Regions from separate parts of the Bacillus halotolerans genome, predicted to be linked through region 2. Evidence: riboswitches for the same ligand, from Rfam matches in the RefSeq annotation. Region 2 holds a riboswitch; each other region holds the start of a gene.
What was found. A riboswitch is a leader RNA that binds a small molecule or an ion and turns the genes downstream of it on or off. The one in region 2 is predicted to bind thiamine pyrophosphate.
Positions count from the first base shown of each region.

Region 1 (5,722 bases), 160 kb from region 2:
AGGAAAACGAGAGAAAGATGAGAATTTGATGAGAAAACCATTAGTCTTCATAGATAATATTAGAAACTTTGCCGGTATAGGCGTTTATTTTCACCGTAGCTTCCTTGTCATTCGGGAGATCAACATCTACTTCAAACAGGAGAGTGCCTTCGCTTTCTTCCAAATCGGCGTCATCCGCTTTTCCTCCAGCCTCACGCTCTGCAATGGCTTTTGCCTCTTTTTCCGAAATTGTTGTCTTTTGTTTGTCTTTGCTGCTGATTTTATCAGCGGACACCACCGCTTTTGTCTTCATATCTACCTTCACTTCGTATGTTTCCCCATTATTTTTTTGAATGGTATACGACGCAACTCCGTGTTTTCGCGTGTGTTTTTTGACGGTGCCCGGCACCCGCACCAGAGCGAGCTGCTCAGCTTCTTTTTCTGTCATCTCAGATGTGTTCGTCTTTTTCACTCTGTTCATTGACAATATGTCGCCCGATTTAGCATCAGCTTTTAGAAAATAAATTCCTTTTGGATTTTCCAAAGTCATATCATACGTTTTTTTATCATTGGATTGCGTCACTTTTGTGATGTCGCCTTCATAGGAGGTTTCTACTTTTTTTATGACTGCCTCCTTTGACAGCACGTCCTCATGGGTTTGCTGAATGATAAGAACCGCGCAGATGACAATGGCTAAAACGGCTGCCGCAGCAGCAGCTCCTGTTTTCATTCGTTTTGTCATAGCGCTCCCCCATTCTGTTCTCTAAATTGCATCGTGACATTTGTTCCCTGTCCCGGTTTGCTTTTTACAGACAGGTCAATACCATGCTCATCGGCAATATGTTTGGCAATGGATAGACCTAAACCCGTTCCGCCTGTTTTGCGGTTACGTGCCTCATCCGCCCGGTAAAAACGTTCAAACAGGCGCGGGATATGATCTTCAGGTATGCCGATTCCTTCATCCCTTACGGACAAAAACGGACGTCTGTTATTGGTTCCTGCGGAAATCACAATGGCCTTGTCACTATACTTTATGGCATTATCAAGCAAAATCGTCAGCAGCTGCTTTATGCGTTCTTCATCTGCCGTTACAAGCAAATTCTCCTTGTCCGTCTCAAGAAGGATGTCGCGTTTATAAACCGGCTGGAGTGTTTGTATGACGGCGCGCGACACTTCGATCAGGTCAACCGTTTTCAGATCAAGCTCCAGTTCTTTATGGGTCTTGGCCAGCGTAAGCAGCTGATTGGTCAGTTTTTTCATATGGACCGCTTCTGAATGAATAGCTTCAATGGATTCCTCAAGCACTTCAGGCTTTTTTGCCCCCCAGCGTTTCATCAGATTGCTGTAGCTTTCAATAATGGTGAGCGGGGTTTTCAGCTCGTGTGAAGCGTCTTGGACGAATTGCTGCTGTTTATCGTAGTGCTCTTTCAGCATGCTCGCCATCTCATTAAAGGTCAGCCCCATTTGATACAGTTCGTCATGCGACTGTCCTTCCAGAGAAATTGTTTTGAATGCTTTTTCTCTCTGTATGTCTTTCATCGTTGTCACCAATTGTCTGATTGGATTGGTGATATGGCGGGCGAGTAAGCTTCCGGCAAAGAAGGAAGCGATACAGACAGCCGCGCTGGCCGCAATTAAGATGATTCTTAGCAGAAGAAGACTCTCTTCTGTATGCTCCAGCCTTTCCACGAGCTGAAGCGATACGACTTGTCCGTCTGTCCAAATGACCGGGACAGCTGCTGCTGCAAACAGTTTGCCTTCATGCTTTGTCACGTCTGTCGTTTCCCCGCTGTGAAAAGAAAGAGGGAAGTCTTTATATGCTTTTTCCTTTGTGATGGTCATGACGGCTTTCCGATCCGCACTCACTACCCGCACCATTCCGTTTGCCGGAAGATAGGCCTGCAGCATATCCTGCAAAGCCACCCCTTGTGTTTCGGCGGTATGAAGAGCTTCGGTGATATTGTCCGTTTCATCGGCAAGACGGGCCGCATCCTTTGAGGTGAGTGCCGATGAAAAAATGAGATAGACCGCAGTATGAACCAACATTAATAAAATCAACAGCCAAATGGATGTATACAGATGAATCTTTGTCTTCAGCTTCATCATTTACCCCTTAATGGTATAGCCGACCCCGCGTACGGTATGAATCAGCTGTTTTTCGTAAGGATAGTCCAATTTTTTTCTGATATATCTTATGTACACGTCGACGACATTTGTATCACCGATGTAATCAAACCCCCATACAGAGCTGAGAATTTGCTCTCTCGTCAGCACTTGCTGCGGATGCTTCAGCATATAGACGAGCAGATCAAATTCCCGGGGCGTTAATCCAACTTCTTTGTCTCCCCGTCTGACTTCACGTGTTTTCTCGTTCACCTGCAAATCGTCATATGTCAAAAATGTGCCGATATCCTCTGTTTTGCTTCCGGTTTGGCGGAGTGCCGCTCTGATTCTGGCAAGCAATTCTTCTATTTCAAACGGCTTGGTGACATAGTCATTCGCACCGATGTCAAGCCCCGTTACCTTATCTGGAACGCTGTCGCGGGCTGTTAATAAAATAACCGGTGTCTTTTGATCCGTTTTCCTCAGCCGGCGCAGCACTTCAAGCCCGCTCAACCCTGGCAGCATGACATCGAGCAGCAATAGGGAATACGAACCTTCCGTGGCCGCGTTAAGTCCTTCAGAGCCATTATGTTTGATGGTGACGCTGTATCCTTCATATTCCAATTCAAGCTGAAGGACCCTCGCGATTTTTTCTTCATCTTCCACAATTAATATGTGCCCTTTTTCCAATTCCGATCATCCTCTCATGTTCCTATATGAAAAAAATGATTTCATTGTTTACAAAATGATTCTTATCATCTATTATGATGTCAAAATAAAAAATTGTATACGGAAAGCACTAGGGGTGCTGTTATGGCTGAGATAAAGCGCGCAAAAACGCGCTTTGATCCCTTATGACCCGATCTGGATAATACCAGCGTGGGGAAGTGCAGGTTGACCGAAAGGTGTATTTTTTCGTGCGCTTACTCGATCTATGACTGCATATTCCCTAAGGATATGCAGTTTTTTATTTTACCAAAAAAACAGGAGGTCAGAGAAATGGACAACTTATGCGGTACAAGCAGAATCGCCGGATTTCGGTTCTCTTTATACCCGATGACAGATGATTTTATCAGTGTGATCAAGTCTGCGCTGAAAAAAACGGATACGTCAAAGGTTTGGACAAAGACCGATCATATCAGCACAGTTTTGCGCGGATCGATCGAGCATGTATTCGACGCCGCCAAAGCCATCTACCTGTATGCAGCAAATAGCGAAAAGCACATTGTCATGAACGGGACGTTTTCCATCGGCTGCCCCGGCGATACACAAGGAGATACATATCTGACAGCAGATGAAAAGCGTGTCAACGAAGAATCTGTTCACGACCTGAAAGCAGAGGCTCCTTGCCAATTTGCGCTTTATCCGATGAATGAGCCGAATTATATGGACATCATCATGAAAGCTGTTGAAATCGCTAAGGCTGACGGCACCTTTGTACAGGGTGTTCATTACGCAAGTGAGGTAGACGGAGATGCACACGACGTGTTCCGGACACTGGAAGCCGCTTTCCGCATGGCAAATCAGCAAACAGCCCATGTCACCATGACCGTGAACTTCTCGGCAAACAGTCCATCAAGAAAACAGAAAGCAGGGATAAAATGAAAAGCTGGAAAGTAAAAGAAATTGTCATCATGTCTGTTATCAGTATTGTTTTTGGCATTGTGTATTTAGTATTCACCCATTTCGGAAACGTACTTGCAGGGATGTTCGGGCCCATCGCTTATGAACCGATTTACGGCATTTGGTTTATCGTGTCAGTGATTGCCGCGTACATCATTCGTAAACCGGGCGCGGCCCTTGTTTCAGAAATCATTGCAGCTCTCGTTGAATGTTTGCTGGGAAATCCTTCAGGCCCGATGGTTATCGTTATCGGCATTGTTCAAGGTCTCGGAGCAGAAGCTGTATTTCTTGCGACACGCTGGAAAGCATATTCCCTTCCTGTGCTGCTTCTGGCGGGTATGGGGTCTTCGGTGTCCAGCTTTATTTATGATTTCTTTGTTTCCGGTTATGCGGCGTACTCACCGGGCTATCTGCTCATTATGCTTGTGATCCGTCTCGTTTCAGGTGCGGTCCTGGCCGGCCTTCTCGGAAAAGCTGTCAGCGATTCTCTCGCATATACGGGTGTCTTAAACGGAATGGCACTCGGAAAGGAACTGAAAAAGAAAAGGAAACGGAAACGGGTATCAAATCATGCAAGCCTATAACAAGTTGCTTTCGGTTGACCGGCTTAGCTTTTCATATGAAGAAAACGAGAAACCGATTTTTCAGGATATAACGTTTGAGCTCCAAAAAGGAGAATGCGCTTTATTGTTAGGGCCGAGCGGGTGCGGAAAAAGCTCGCTTGCCCTCTGTTTAAACGGGCTTTACCCTGAAGCTTGCGACGGGATGCTGTCTGGGCATGTATTCTTATTTCAAAAAACGATCACTGACGCTGAAACCTCTGAAACAATCGCTCAGCATGTCGGAGTCGTCTTTCAGGACCCTGAGCAGCAGTTTTGTATGCTGACAGTAGAGGATGAAATCGCCTTTGGATTGGAAAATCTGCAAATCCCCCAAGAAGAAATGGTGAAGAAAATTGATGACGTTCTGGAAAAATTACACATCACTCATGTAAAGGAAAAAACGATTTCCACTCTGTCAGGGGGACTGAAGCAAAAAGTCGCGCTCGCCTGTATTTTGGCGATGGAGCCTGAGCTCATTATTCTGGATGAACCGACTTCCCTTTTAGACCCTTATTCAGCACGGGAATTCGTTCAAATGATCAAAGAGCTTCAGCAGGAAAAAGGCTTCGGCCTTCTCGTGATCGAACATCAGCTTGATGAGTGGGCGCCTTGGGTTGAAAGAACAATCGTACTGGATGGAGCAGGCAAGAAAGCCTTAGACGGGCCGACTAAGGATATGTTTCAGCATCACTCAAACATGTTAAGAACAATGGGAATCGCTGCGCCAAAAATTTGTGGCTTACAAGAAAACGTGAGCATACCGTTTACATTGTCAAAAGAAACGCTGTTCAAGGAACCCTTCCCTGCTGGGCCTGCTGAAGAAGCGGCGGTTCTTTCTGCTGAACACGCAGTGCAGGTCCAGAGCTTATCGTTTTCAAGAGGACAGCAGACCATTTTCAAAGACATCAGTTTTTCATTGCGTGCAGGCTCTTTGACGGCACTTGTCGGGCCAAACGGCACAGGAAAATCTACGCTGTTGTCTGTTCTCGCCCGTTTGCTCAAACCGAAAAGCGGCAAGATTCTTCTGCATGATAAGCCGCTGGAGTCTTACAAAGAAAAAGAGCTTCGCAAACAAATGGGATTGGTTTTCCAAAATCCAGAGCACCAGTTTGTGACTGACACAGTATATGATGAGCTGCTGTTCGGCCATGCGGCAAATGCCGAAACCGAGAAAAAAGCGCAGAACCTGCTGCAGCGTTTCGGCCTTGCACATTTGGCGGACCACCATCCGTTTGCGATCAGCCAAGGGCAAAAACGGCGGCTGAGTGTCGCCACAATGCTGATGCACGATGTAACGGTTTTGCTTTTAGACGAACCGACCTTTGGCCAAGACGCCAAAACAGCCGCTGAATGCATGGAAATGATTCAGCATATCCAGACAGAAGGCACCGCTGTCCTCATGATCACACACGATA
Region 1 is NZ_CP029364.1:589,523-595,244, forward strand. Features, by position in the region: gene DIC78_RS02795 (PepSY domain-containing protein) at 41-721, opposite strand; gene DIC78_RS02800 (sensor histidine kinase) at 718-2,082, opposite strand; gene DIC78_RS02805 (response regulator transcription factor) at 2,086-2,772, opposite strand; TPP riboswitch at 2,874-2,985, shown strand; gene DIC78_RS02810 (HMP/thiamine ABC transporter substrate-binding protein ThiU) at 3,082-3,687, shown strand; gene DIC78_RS02815 (ECF transporter S component) at 3,684-4,289, shown strand; gene DIC78_RS02820 (ABC transporter ATP-binding protein) at 4,276-5,722, shown strand, end outside.
Region 1: it holds a riboswitch for thiamine pyrophosphate, as region 2 does, so the genes downstream of both, DIC78_RS02810 (HMP/thiamine ABC transporter substrate-binding protein ThiU) here and tenA (thiaminase II) in region 2, are expected to answer to the same signal.

Region 2 (5,722 bases):
ACAGCCGTATGTGTCATCTATTCCGTCGCGAGAGCACCCGGCGGGAAGCATAGCAAATGGCATCATCCATCACTACCAAAAAAACGGAGTGCGGGCCACGGTGCATCTTGTCACCCGGCTAGACCGGGATACGTCAGGTGTCATGCTGATTGCCAAGCATCGCTTTGCCCACTCCATTTTATCGTCGGCGCAAAAAAACGGCCTTGTGAAACGCAGATATGTTGCGGTTGTGCATGGACATATGACAGAGACAGAGGGAAAGATAGACGCCCCGATTGGCAGACATCCTGACAGTATCATTGAACGGATGGTGACACCGGGCGGTCAGAAGGCTGTTACTCACTTTCGTGTCACACGTATAACAGATGACTTAACCTCGGTGGCATTGCAGCTTGAGACAGGGCGGACCCACCAGATTCGCGTCCATATGAGCTATCTCGGACACCCGCTGTGCGGCGATACGTTGTACGGCGGAACGAGACAAAAGATTGACAGGCAGGCGCTGCACAGTGAGCAGCTGTCGTTTATCCACCCGCTGACGCAGGAGAATATGACGTTTCATGCGGCTCTGCCGCACGATATGCAAGAATTAGTTAAAGGAGAGAATCATTAAAACGATTCTCTCCTTTTTTATATGGGGCGAAATCTAGATTCGTCATAGGGCATAGAGCTTGGAACGGAGACTGTCTCCAGTTCGGGAAAACGCAAGGCCGTCAGTTCATTCCCAAACACACAGCCCGTATCAATGTTAATGGTGCGATTTATGATGCGGGGCTCTTTAACAGGTGTGTGTCCGTATACAACCCATGCTTTCCCATTATAGGCGGCGGCCCAATCCCTCCTGACGGGTCTGCCGTCCGGATACGTTTCACCCGTCACATCGCCGTAAAGCACAAAGTCCTTTACTCTCCTTGTGTTTTTGCCGATATCGTCAGCCTTTATGCCAGCATGGGCGACAACCAATTCTCCATTATGTAAGATGTCGTAAAGCGGCGCAGTTTCATAAAGCTTCATAAATTGTTCGCTGACTTTTCTTCTTTCTTCTTCAGAAAGTGCTTTAAGCTCTGCCGCAGTTGTTTCAAGACCGTGCATCACTTTAACGGGATTTCCTTTTAAGTAGCGGTACAGCTTGTTGCAATGATTTCCCGGGACATAACGCACTGCTCCTTGTTCATAAGCGCCCGCTACAAAGCGGATGACTTCAATTGATTTAGGGCCTCGGTCTGTCAAATCCCCGGCAAAAACAAGCATCCTGCCTTCATCATGTACAGGCAATCCATTTTTTATTGTGTATCCAAGTTTTTCTATCAGGGCTGTCATTTCATCGTAGCAGCCATGAATATCGCTGATTATATCGTAGTAAGCCATGCAGCATCCTCCTTACTCATGATTTTATTTATTATGAAGCAAATTGCTGTGAGTCATCACCAGCTTTTATGTGCAAATTATAGAAGAATCATTTTCTAAAAAAAATGAGACCTTATTACTTTATTTTTCATCATCACCCTTGTTAAAATCGCGTTATGTTTTTTAAAAAGGAGGTTCAGATTATGGCGCATACATCTGTCGCATCATTAGTTGTCGTACTTATCGTTGCATTTTTAACTCCCATCCTTTTGCATCGGTTTAAACTCAGCATCCCTGTTGTAGTTGCTGAAATTATTATGGGATTGATTATAGGAAAAAGCGGTCTTAATTTAGTTGTGGAGGGTGATACTTGGCTGCAGACGCTCTCTATGCTCGGATTTATCTTTTTAATGTTTTTAAGCGGGCTTGAAATTGATTTTTCATCCTTTGAGAGAGGAAAGAAAAAGCAGTTTCTGCAAAACGGCAAGGAAGCACCCAATACATTTGCCACAGCATCCATTATTTTTATCGGTATTTTTATTTTATCATTGCTGCTGTCCTATGGGTTCGTCTTGGCCGGATTTATCCAAAATGCTTTTTTAATGACGCTTATTATTTCTACGATTTCGTTAGGTGTTGTTGTTCCAACCTTAAAGGAAGAACGGATCATGGATTCAAACATCGGGCAGATTATCCTGCTTGTTGCTGTGATTGCTGACTTGGTCACTATGATTCTTCTTGCTGTATTTTCTTCTCTATACGGAGAGGACAGCGGAAACATGTGGCTCTTGATGATCCTGTTCGCAGCCGGAGTAGTGCTTTACTTTTTCGGCCGGGTCTTCAAACACCGTTCTTTTGTTCAGTCCATGTCAAAAGGGACGATCCAGATCGGGACTCGTGCTATTTTCACCTTAATTATCGTACTGGTGGCTCTGTCTGAATCACTGGGAGCAGAAAATATTCTCGGCGCTTTCTTAGCGGGCGTGCTTGTTTCCCTGCTCTCGCCGAACAAGGAACTGGTTCAGCAACTTGATTCCTTCGGCTACGGGTTCTTAATACCGATTTTCTTTGTGATGGTCGGTGTAAAATTGGATATTTGGACACTTTTTCAGGACCCGAAAATTTTAGTGATGATTCCGCTGTTGCTTATGGCGCTGTTAGTAAGCAAAATTCTTCCTGTCCTGTACTTGAAGAAATGGTATGATAACCGCACAATTTTGGCGTCTGGTTTCCTGCTGACATCAACGCTTTCTCTTGTGATTGCCGCTGCGACAATCGGCCAGCAGCTTCATGTAATCAGCGCGAATATGTCAGGAGCGCTTACGCTGGTGGCGGTTATTGCAAGTATTTTTACGCCGGTCGGTTTTAAAAAGCTGTACAAAAAACAGGAGCAGCCGGAGGAGAAAAAGAAGATCACATTTATCGGCGCTAATCAAATGACACTGCCTGTGACACTTGAATTGCCTGAGAACGAGTATGAAGTGCGTGTCGTGCACGTTTATCAAGAAAACGCTGAGGAAAAGCTGTCAGACTCAGTATTTTCCGTCGAAACGATTTCTGATTATGAGCATCAAACCCTTGAATCACTCGGTATATTTGATACAGAAATCCTTGTGGTGGCGACAGGGGATGAAGACATGAATACGGACATCGCACTATACGCCAAAGAAAAAGGAACAGAAAGAGTCATTGCCAGCACCGGATCACCGGAGAACGAAGCGAAATTGAAAGAGCAGGGCATCAGCATCTTTTCCATCTTGCTGTCGACCAAAACGCTGCTTCGCGCGCTGATAGAAGCGCCTGGCGTCATGAAACTGCTCACGAACCAAGAGTCTTCGCTGTATCAAATTAATATGGAAAACAGCAAATACGACGGCGTGATTCTCCGTGAATTCCCTTTAACAGGCGACGTGATTTTTGTCAGGATTTTCCGGGGTGTCGACAGCATCGTTCCTCACGGCGATACAAGACTGAAAATCGGAGACCGCTTAATTGTCACCGGATCACGCGGGTACGTAACCGATCTTAAGAAAACATTGGAAGGATAATATCTTGACCAAATAAGGATTCGTGTTAATATAGAGGGGCAGAACAATTCAATATGCATTCGTAAAACCACTAGGGGTGTCCTTTATAAGGGCTGAGATAAAAGTGTGACTTTTAGACCCTCATAACTTGAACAGGTTCAGACCTGCGTAGGGAAGTGGAGCGGTATTTGTGTTATATAACTATGCCAATTCCAAACCACTTTTCCTTGCGGGAAAGTGGTTTTTTTATTATCAGACAGGGGGAATGACGTGTGAAGTTTTCAGAAGAATGCCGCAGTGCAGCCGCAGAATGGTGGGAAGGCAGCTTTGTCCATCCATTTGTTCAGGGGATCGGTGACGGAACTCTCCCGATCGACCGCTTTAAATATTACGTGCTTCAGGATTCTTACTATTTAACTCATTTTGCAAAGGTGCAATCGTTCGGTGCCGCTTATGCAAAGGATCTTTATACAACAGGACGCATGGCCAGCCATGCTCAAGGTACATATGAAGCGGAGATGGCGCTTCATCGCGAGTTTACGGAGCTTTTGGAAATCAGTGAGGAAGAACGGAAGTCATTTAAGCCATCTCCTACCGCTTACTCCTATACATCCCATATGTACCGTTCGGTTTTGAGCGGGAATTTTGCAGAAATCTTGGCAGCTCTTCTCCCGTGCTATTGGCTTTATTATGAGGTTGGTGAGAAATTGCTGACATGTGATCCGGGGCATCCGATTTACCAGAAGTGGATTAGCACATACGGCGGTGACTGGTTCAGACAGCAGGTGGAAGAACAAATTAACCGCCTGGATGAGCTGGCGGAAAACAGCACAGAGGAAGTGCGTGCCAAGATGAAAGAGAATTTCGTTATTTCGAGCTATTATGAATATCAGTTCTGGGGAATGGCTTATCGAAAAGAAGGCTGGTCAGACAGCGGCGTAAAAGAGGTGGAAGGGCTTGGAGCTGCACGCCATAACTGATGACCGCAAGCCGGTTGAAGATCTAATGAGATCAATTATAGCCATTCAGGATGAGGTTGATTTCATCCATATTCGTGAACGGTCTAAATCGGCGGCTGACATTTTGAAACTGCTGGAGCTTATTTCTGAAGGCGGTGTTGATAAGCAAAAGCTGGTGATGAATGGCCGGGTTGATATTGCGCTTTTTTCAAATATTCACCGCGTTCAGCTGCCGAGCAGCAGCTTTTCGCCGAAACAAGTAAGAGCCAGATTTCCTCACCTGCACATTGGGCGATCGGTGCATTCACTGGAGGAAGCGCTTCAGGCAGAAAAGGAAGACGCTGATTATGTTTTGTTCGGCCATGTGTTTGAAACGGATTGCAAACAAGGCCTTGATGGCAGAGGCGTGTCTTTGCTTTCAGAAATCAAACAGAGGATCTCGATTCCGGTTATTGCAATTGGCGGAATGACACCTGCCAGATTAAGAGAAGTGAAACAAGCAGGTTCAGACGGTATCGCTGTCATGTCCGGAATTTTTTCTTCCGATGATCCTTTGGAAGCTGCCAGACGATATTCCCGCAAGCTAAAGGAGATTCAGTATGAAAAGGCATTATGATGCAGTTGTCATTGGAGGCGGAATTATTGGTTCCGCGATAGCTTATCAGTTGGCAAAAGAAAAGAAAAACACCGCATTGCTTGAAAGCGGAACAATCGGCGGCAGAACAACAAGCGCCGCGGCAGGGATGCTTGGCGCCCATGCCGAGTGCGAGGAGCGGGATGCGTTTTTTGATTTCGCCATGCACAGTCAGCGTTTGTATCAGGGTCTTGGAGAGGAGCTACTTGCCTTATCCGGCATTGATATCAGAAGGCATGAAGGCGGTATGTTTAAGCTTGCATTCTCCGAAGAAGACGTGTCCCGCTTGAGACGGATGGACGATTTGCATACTGTCAGCTGGCATACAAAAGAAGAAGTGCTGGAAAAAGAGCCGTATACGGCCGGTGAGATTTACGGGGCGAGCTTTATTCAGGACGATGTTCATGTTGAGCCTTATTTTGTGTGCAAGGCATACGCTAAATCGGCTAAAGCGCTTGGTACGGATATTTTTGAGCATACTCCCGTTCTCGATGTGACGCGTGGCGGTGAATCCATTTTGATCAAAACGGGTTCCGGTGACGTGCATGCGGACCATGTCGTGGTTGCCAGCGGGGTCTGGAGCGGGATGTTTTTTAAACAGCTCGGGTTGAACCAGTCATTTTTTCCTGTAAAAGGAGAGTGCCTGTCTGTTTGGAATGATGATATTCCGCTGACAAAAACACTTTATCATGATCATTGCTATATCGTACCGAGAAAAAGCGGCAGACTGGTTGTCGGCGCGACGATGAAGCCTG
Region 2 is NZ_CP029364.1:745,340-751,061, reverse strand. Features, by position in the region: gene DIC78_RS03750 (RluA family pseudouridine synthase) at 1-613, shown strand, start outside; gene prpE (bis(5'-nucleosyl)-tetraphosphatase PrpE) at 631-1,368, opposite strand; gene DIC78_RS03740 (monovalent cation:proton antiporter family protein) at 1,551-3,395, shown strand; TPP riboswitch at 3,458-3,566, shown strand; gene tenA (thiaminase II) at 3,647-4,354, shown strand; gene tenI (thiazole tautomerase TenI) at 4,332-4,949, shown strand; gene thiO (glycine oxidase ThiO) at 4,933-5,722, shown strand, end outside.

Region 3 (5,722 bases), 1.8 Mb from region 2:
CCCATTGCTCAAATGGTGAGGAGGTGGTACAGGAATATCAACCTGTTGTCCATCGCCTACGCCTTTCGGCCTCGGCTTAGGTCCCGACTAACCCTGAGCGGACGAGCCTTCCTCAGGAAACCTTAGGCATTCGGTGGAGGGGATTCTCACCCCTCTTTCGCTACTCATACCGGCATTCTCACTTCTAAGCGCTCCACCAGTCCTTCCGGTCTGGCTTCACAGCCCTTAGAACGCTCTCCTACCACTGTTCGAAGAACAGTCCGCAGCTTCGGTGATACGTTTAGCCCCGGTACATTTTCGGCGCAGAGTCACTCGACCAGTGAGCTATTACGCACTCTTTAAATGGTGGCTGCTTCTAAGCCAACATCCTGGTTGTCTAAGCAACTCCACATCCTTTTCCACTTAACGTATACTTTGGGACCTTAGCTGGCGGTCTGGGCTGTTTCCCTTTCGACTACGGATCTTATCACTCGCAGTCTGACTCCCAAGGATAAGTCATTGGCATTCGGAGTTTGACTGAATTCGGTAACCCGGTAGGGGCCCCTAGTCCAATCAGTGCTCTACCTCCAAGACTCTTACCTTGAGGCTAGCCCTAAAGCTATTTCGGAGAGAACCAGCTATCTCCAGGTTCGATTGGCATTTCACCCCTACCCACACCTCATCCCCGCACTTTTCAACGTGCGTGGGTTCGGGCCTCCATTCAGTGTTACCTGAACTTCACCCTGGACATGGGTAGATCACCTGGTTTCGGGTCTACGACCACGTACTCATGCGCCCTATTCAGACTCGCTTTCGCTGCGGCTCCGCATCTTCTGCTTAACCTTGCACGGGATCGTAACTCGCCGGTTCATTCTACAAAAGGCACGCCATCACCCGTTAACGGGCTCTGACTACTTGTAGGCACACGGTTTCAGGATCTCTTTCACTCCCCTTCCGGGGTGCTTTTCACCTTTCCCTCACGGTACTGGTTCACTATCGGTCACTAGGGAGTATTTAGCCTTGGGAGATGGTCCTCCCGGATTCCGACGGAATTTCACGTGTTCCGCCGTACTCAGGATCCACTCTGGAGAGAACGAAGTTTTGACTACAGGGCTGTTACCTCCTATGGCGGGCCTTTCCAGACCTCTTCATCTACCTCGTTCCTTTGTAACTCCGTATAGAGTGTCCTACAACCCCAAGAGGCAAGCCTCTTGGTTTGGGCTAATCCCGTTTCGCTCGCCGCTACTCAGGGAATCGCATTTGCTTTCTCTTCCTCCGGGTACTTAGATGTTTCAGTTCCCCGGGTCTGCCTTCTCATATCCTATGAATTCAGATATGGATACCACTCCATTACGAGTGGTGGGTTTCCCCATTCGGAAATCTCCGGATCAAAGCTTGCTTACAGCTCCCCGAAGCATATCGGTGTTCGTCCCGTCCTTCATCGGCTCCTAGTGCCAAGGCATCCACCGTGCGCCCTTTCTAACTTAACCGTTAAAAAGAATCACTATGTGATATCTTGTGTTACTAATTGAATGTGATGTCTACTGTTATCTAGTTTTCAAAGAACACGTTTCGAAGGAATGATCCTTCAAAACTAAACAAGACAGGGAACGTTCTGTTTATAAGACCCAAGGTCTTATATTCCGTAAATATCCTTAGAAAGGAGGTGATCCAGCCGCACCTTCCGATACGGCTACCTTGTTACGACTTCACCCCAATCATCTGTCCCACCTTCGGCGGCTGGCTCCATAAAGGTTACCTCACCGACTTCGGGTGTTACAAACTCTCGTGGTGTGACGGGCGGTGTGTACAAGGCCCGGGAACGTATTCACCGCGGCATGCTGATCCGCGATTACTAGCGATTCCAGCTTCACGCAGTCGAGTTGCAGACTGCGATCCGAACTGAGAACAGATTTGTGGGATTGGCTTAACCTCGCGGTTTCGCTGCCCTTTGTTCTGTCCATTGTAGCACGTGTGTAGCCCAGGTCATAAGGGGCATGATGATTTGACGTCATCCCCACCTTCCTCCGGTTTGTCACCGGCAGTCACCTTAGAGTGCCCAACTGAATGCTGGCAACTAAGATCAAGGGTTGCGCTCGTTGCGGGACTTAACCCAACATCTCACGACACGAGCTGACGACAACCATGCACCACCTGTCACTCTGCCCCCGAAGGGGACGTCCTATCTCTAGGATTGTCAGAGGATGTCAAGACCTGGTAAGGTTCTTCGCGTTGCTTCGAATTAAACCACATGCTCCACCGCTTGTGCGGGCCCCCGTCAATTCCTTTGAGTTTCAGTCTTGCGACCGTACTCCCCAGGCGGAGTGCTTAATGCGTTAGCTGCAGCACTAAGGGGCGGAAACCCCCTAACACTTAGCACTCATCGTTTACGGCGTGGACTACCAGGGTATCTAATCCTGTTCGCTCCCCACGCTTTCGCTCCTCAGCGTCAGTTACAGACCAGAGAGTCGCCTTCGCCACTGGTGTTCCTCCACATCTCTACGCATTTCACCGCTACACGTGGAATTCCACTCTCCTCTTCTGCACTCAAGTTCCCCAGTTTCCAATGACCCTCCCCGGTTGAGCCGGGGGCTTTCACATCAGACTTAAGGAACCGCCTGCGAGCCCTTTACGCCCAATAATTCCGGACAACGCTTGCCACCTACGTATTACCGCGGCTGCTGGCACGTAGTTAGCCGTGGCTTTCTGGTTAGGTACCGTCAAGGTACCGCCCTATTCGAACGGTACTTGTTCTTCCCTAACAACAGAGCTTTACGATCCGAAAACCTTCATCACTCACGCGGCGTTGCTCCGTCAGACTTTCGTCCATTGCGGAAGATTCCCTACTGCTGCCTCCCGTAGGAGTCTGGGCCGTGTCTCAGTCCCAGTGTGGCCGATCACCCTCTCAGGTCGGCTACGCATCGTTGCCTTGGTGAGCCATTACCTCACCAACTAGCTAATGCGCCGCGGGTCCATCTGTAAGTGGTAGCCGAAGCCACCTTTTATGTTTGAACCATGCGGTTCAAACAAGCATCCGGTATTAGCCCCGGTTTCCCGGAGTTATCCCAGTCTTACAGGCAGGTTACCCACGTGTTACTCACCCGTCCGCCGCTAACATCAGGGAGCAAGCTCCCATCTGTCCGCTCGACTTGCATGTATTAGGCACGCCGCCAGCGTTCGTCCTGAGCCAGGATCAAACTCTCCGATAAATGGATCGCAGATTAAGTTCACCACATCCTGTGGCAACATCTGCGTGATCTGCATCGTGCAGACCTCAGTTTGACTGACTACGCACATTGCTGTGCGATTTATAATAAAACTTGAATTAACAGGTACGTTTTGTCTTGTTTAGTTTTCAAAGATCATCACCGCTCTCAATGAAGCAGCTTTACCAATATAACACTCAGCTTCTTAATTGTCAACAACTTTTTTAAAAGTTGTTTAAAGCTTCTTGTTTTGTCTGCTGTTCATCAGCGACGTTTAATAATATAACACCTATAATTATTTATTGCAATAGTTTTTTAAAAAAATCTATAAAACAATAAAACTGTAATCTTTCTTTATTCTATCTAACTTGTAATGCTTTATAAAACATTTATCTATTAAAGAACATTTACTACAGGCAATGTCATCTTGTTGTTTTAACCTTTTTCTTGTATAGTAGAAACGAACTAAATATCCGATGACCACAAGGGGAGCATAAAAGCTGAGAGTGAGCGGTTTCGTTCTGACCCTTTGAACCTGTTAGTTAACGCTGGCGTAGGGATGTGGCAAAGTCAAATGAATTGCAGATTGTAAAGCAGTGCGTGGAACTTTCCTCATCCTTCCGCGTGCTGCTTTTTTGTTGTCCTTTTGGATTGTCTATCGATGGAAGGGGATTTTTATGGCTCAATCAAGACAACTGGTACGTCTTATTGAAATTGCAATCATGACTGCTGCTGCTGTCATTTTAGACATCGTTTCCGGAATGTTCCTCCGTATGCCTCAAGGAGGGTCGGTATCCATCATGATGATTCCGATTTTTTTGATTTCTTTTCGCTGGGGAGTTAAAGCGGGGCTTACAACCGGTCTATTGACAGGTCTCGTTCAAATTGCGATCGGAAATCTATTTCTTCAGCACCCTGTTCAGCTGTTGCTTGATTACATGGCAGCGTTCGCCGCTGTCGGCATAAGCGGCTTTTTCGCTTCCGCTGTCCGCAAATCCGCCTTATCAAAAGCAAAAGGGAAATTGATCGTATCAATTATTTGCGCAGTTTTTATCGGCAGTTTTCTGCGTTATGCTGCACACGTGATTTCAGGGGCTGTATTTTTCGGCAGCTTTGCACCAAAAGGAACGCCGGTATGGCTCTACTCATTAACTTATAATGCTACTTATATGATTCCGTCATTCATCATCTGTGCGATTGCCCTTTGTTTATTGTTCATGACAGCTCCGCGCTTGCTGAAAACCGAAAAGGCTTAATCTAACAACCCCCAGCGGCCGTTCCGCTGGGGGTTGTTTTTTATCTTCCGTTAAGCAGATTTTTTAATGAAGCAAGATCCGGCCAGCCGAATCCTATTTCTTTCATGCTTTCTCCTGCGATTTCAAAACTATCCTCGGCTGCTCTTTCAGGTGAAAACGACTGATAAAAATTAATCGAAGGATTCTCTTCTACGACCCAAACAAACATGCTCGTAAAGCCCTGATCAAGCAAAAAATCTGTACCCTTTGTCAAAAGCGCTCTGCCTGCACCTTGCCGCTGTTTTTCTTTTAAAAGGTAAATGGCATACAACTCTCCGTCATAGCCTTTCTGCTCTGAACGAATTGAACCAAAAGATGCAAAGCCGAATACCGAGCCTTTTTCATCTTCTGCCACAAAAACCCCCTTTAATGAACGGCTTTTCCATTTGGCTTCAAAATCCTTGTAGTTCAAACCATTTAAGTATTCAGCGGAGACAATGCCGCTGTATGTTGTCACCCAGCTGTCAACATGCACTTTTGCGATTGCCTTTATATCATCTAGTCGTGCTTCTCTTATAGTCACCATTCATTCTCTAATCCTTTCCGCAATGGTTATTCAGATTTTTGAACAGGTTTTGTTTCTTTTAATTCATTTGTCAGTTCGTTGATGCTCTGTTTGATGTTGCCTTTTCCTGAAAAGTTCTCAATCATTTCTTTTACGTCGATTCCCGAAGACGCTTTTAAGCTTTCTTGCAGACTGGACATTAAATTTGTCGCATAGCTTGTGACTTTGTTGGCGCCGCTTGAATCACCGTTTCCTCCTGTATCAACAACGGTGATCTTATCAATATTTGAAAGCGGTGCTGATACCTGTTTCGCGTATTCCGGAAGCATTTTGACAATCATATCGAAAATCGCAGCCTGACCGTACTGCTCAAAGGCAGCGGCAATTTTTTCTTTCGCTTCCGCTTCCGCAAGACCTTTTAAGCGAATAACCTCAGCCTCTGTCTCACCTTTTGCTTTTTCAGCTTCTGCTTTTGCAAGGCCGTCAATTCTGACCCTTTCAGCTTCAGCCTTCGCCATCGCTTCTATGCTGTATTTCTTGGCATCGGCTTGGGCTAGCTGTTTGGCTTTTTCAGCAGCGGCAGATTGCTCAACTGAATAGCGGTCTGCATCGGCTTTTTTCTTCACTTCAGAATCATACTGGCGTTCACGGCGGAGAATTTCTTTTTCTTCTAATTCAATTTGTTTTTGGCGTTCTATAATCTTGACCTGCATTTCCTGCTCAGTCACCTGCTGGCG
Region 3 is NZ_CP029364.1:3,121,408-3,127,129, reverse strand. Features, by position in the region: rRNA gene DIC78_RS16005 (23S ribosomal RNA) at 1-1,469, opposite strand, end outside; rRNA gene DIC78_RS16000 (16S ribosomal RNA) at 1,639-3,188, opposite strand; TPP riboswitch at 3,661-3,762, shown strand; gene thiT (energy-coupled thiamine transporter ThiT) at 3,863-4,441, shown strand; gene DIC78_RS15990 (GNAT family N-acetyltransferase) at 4,482-5,006, opposite strand; gene floT (flotillin lipid rafts scaffold protein FloT) at 5,033-5,722, opposite strand, start outside.
Region 3: it holds a riboswitch for thiamine pyrophosphate, as region 2 does, so the genes downstream of both, thiT (energy-coupled thiamine transporter ThiT) here and tenA (thiaminase II) in region 2, are expected to answer to the same signal.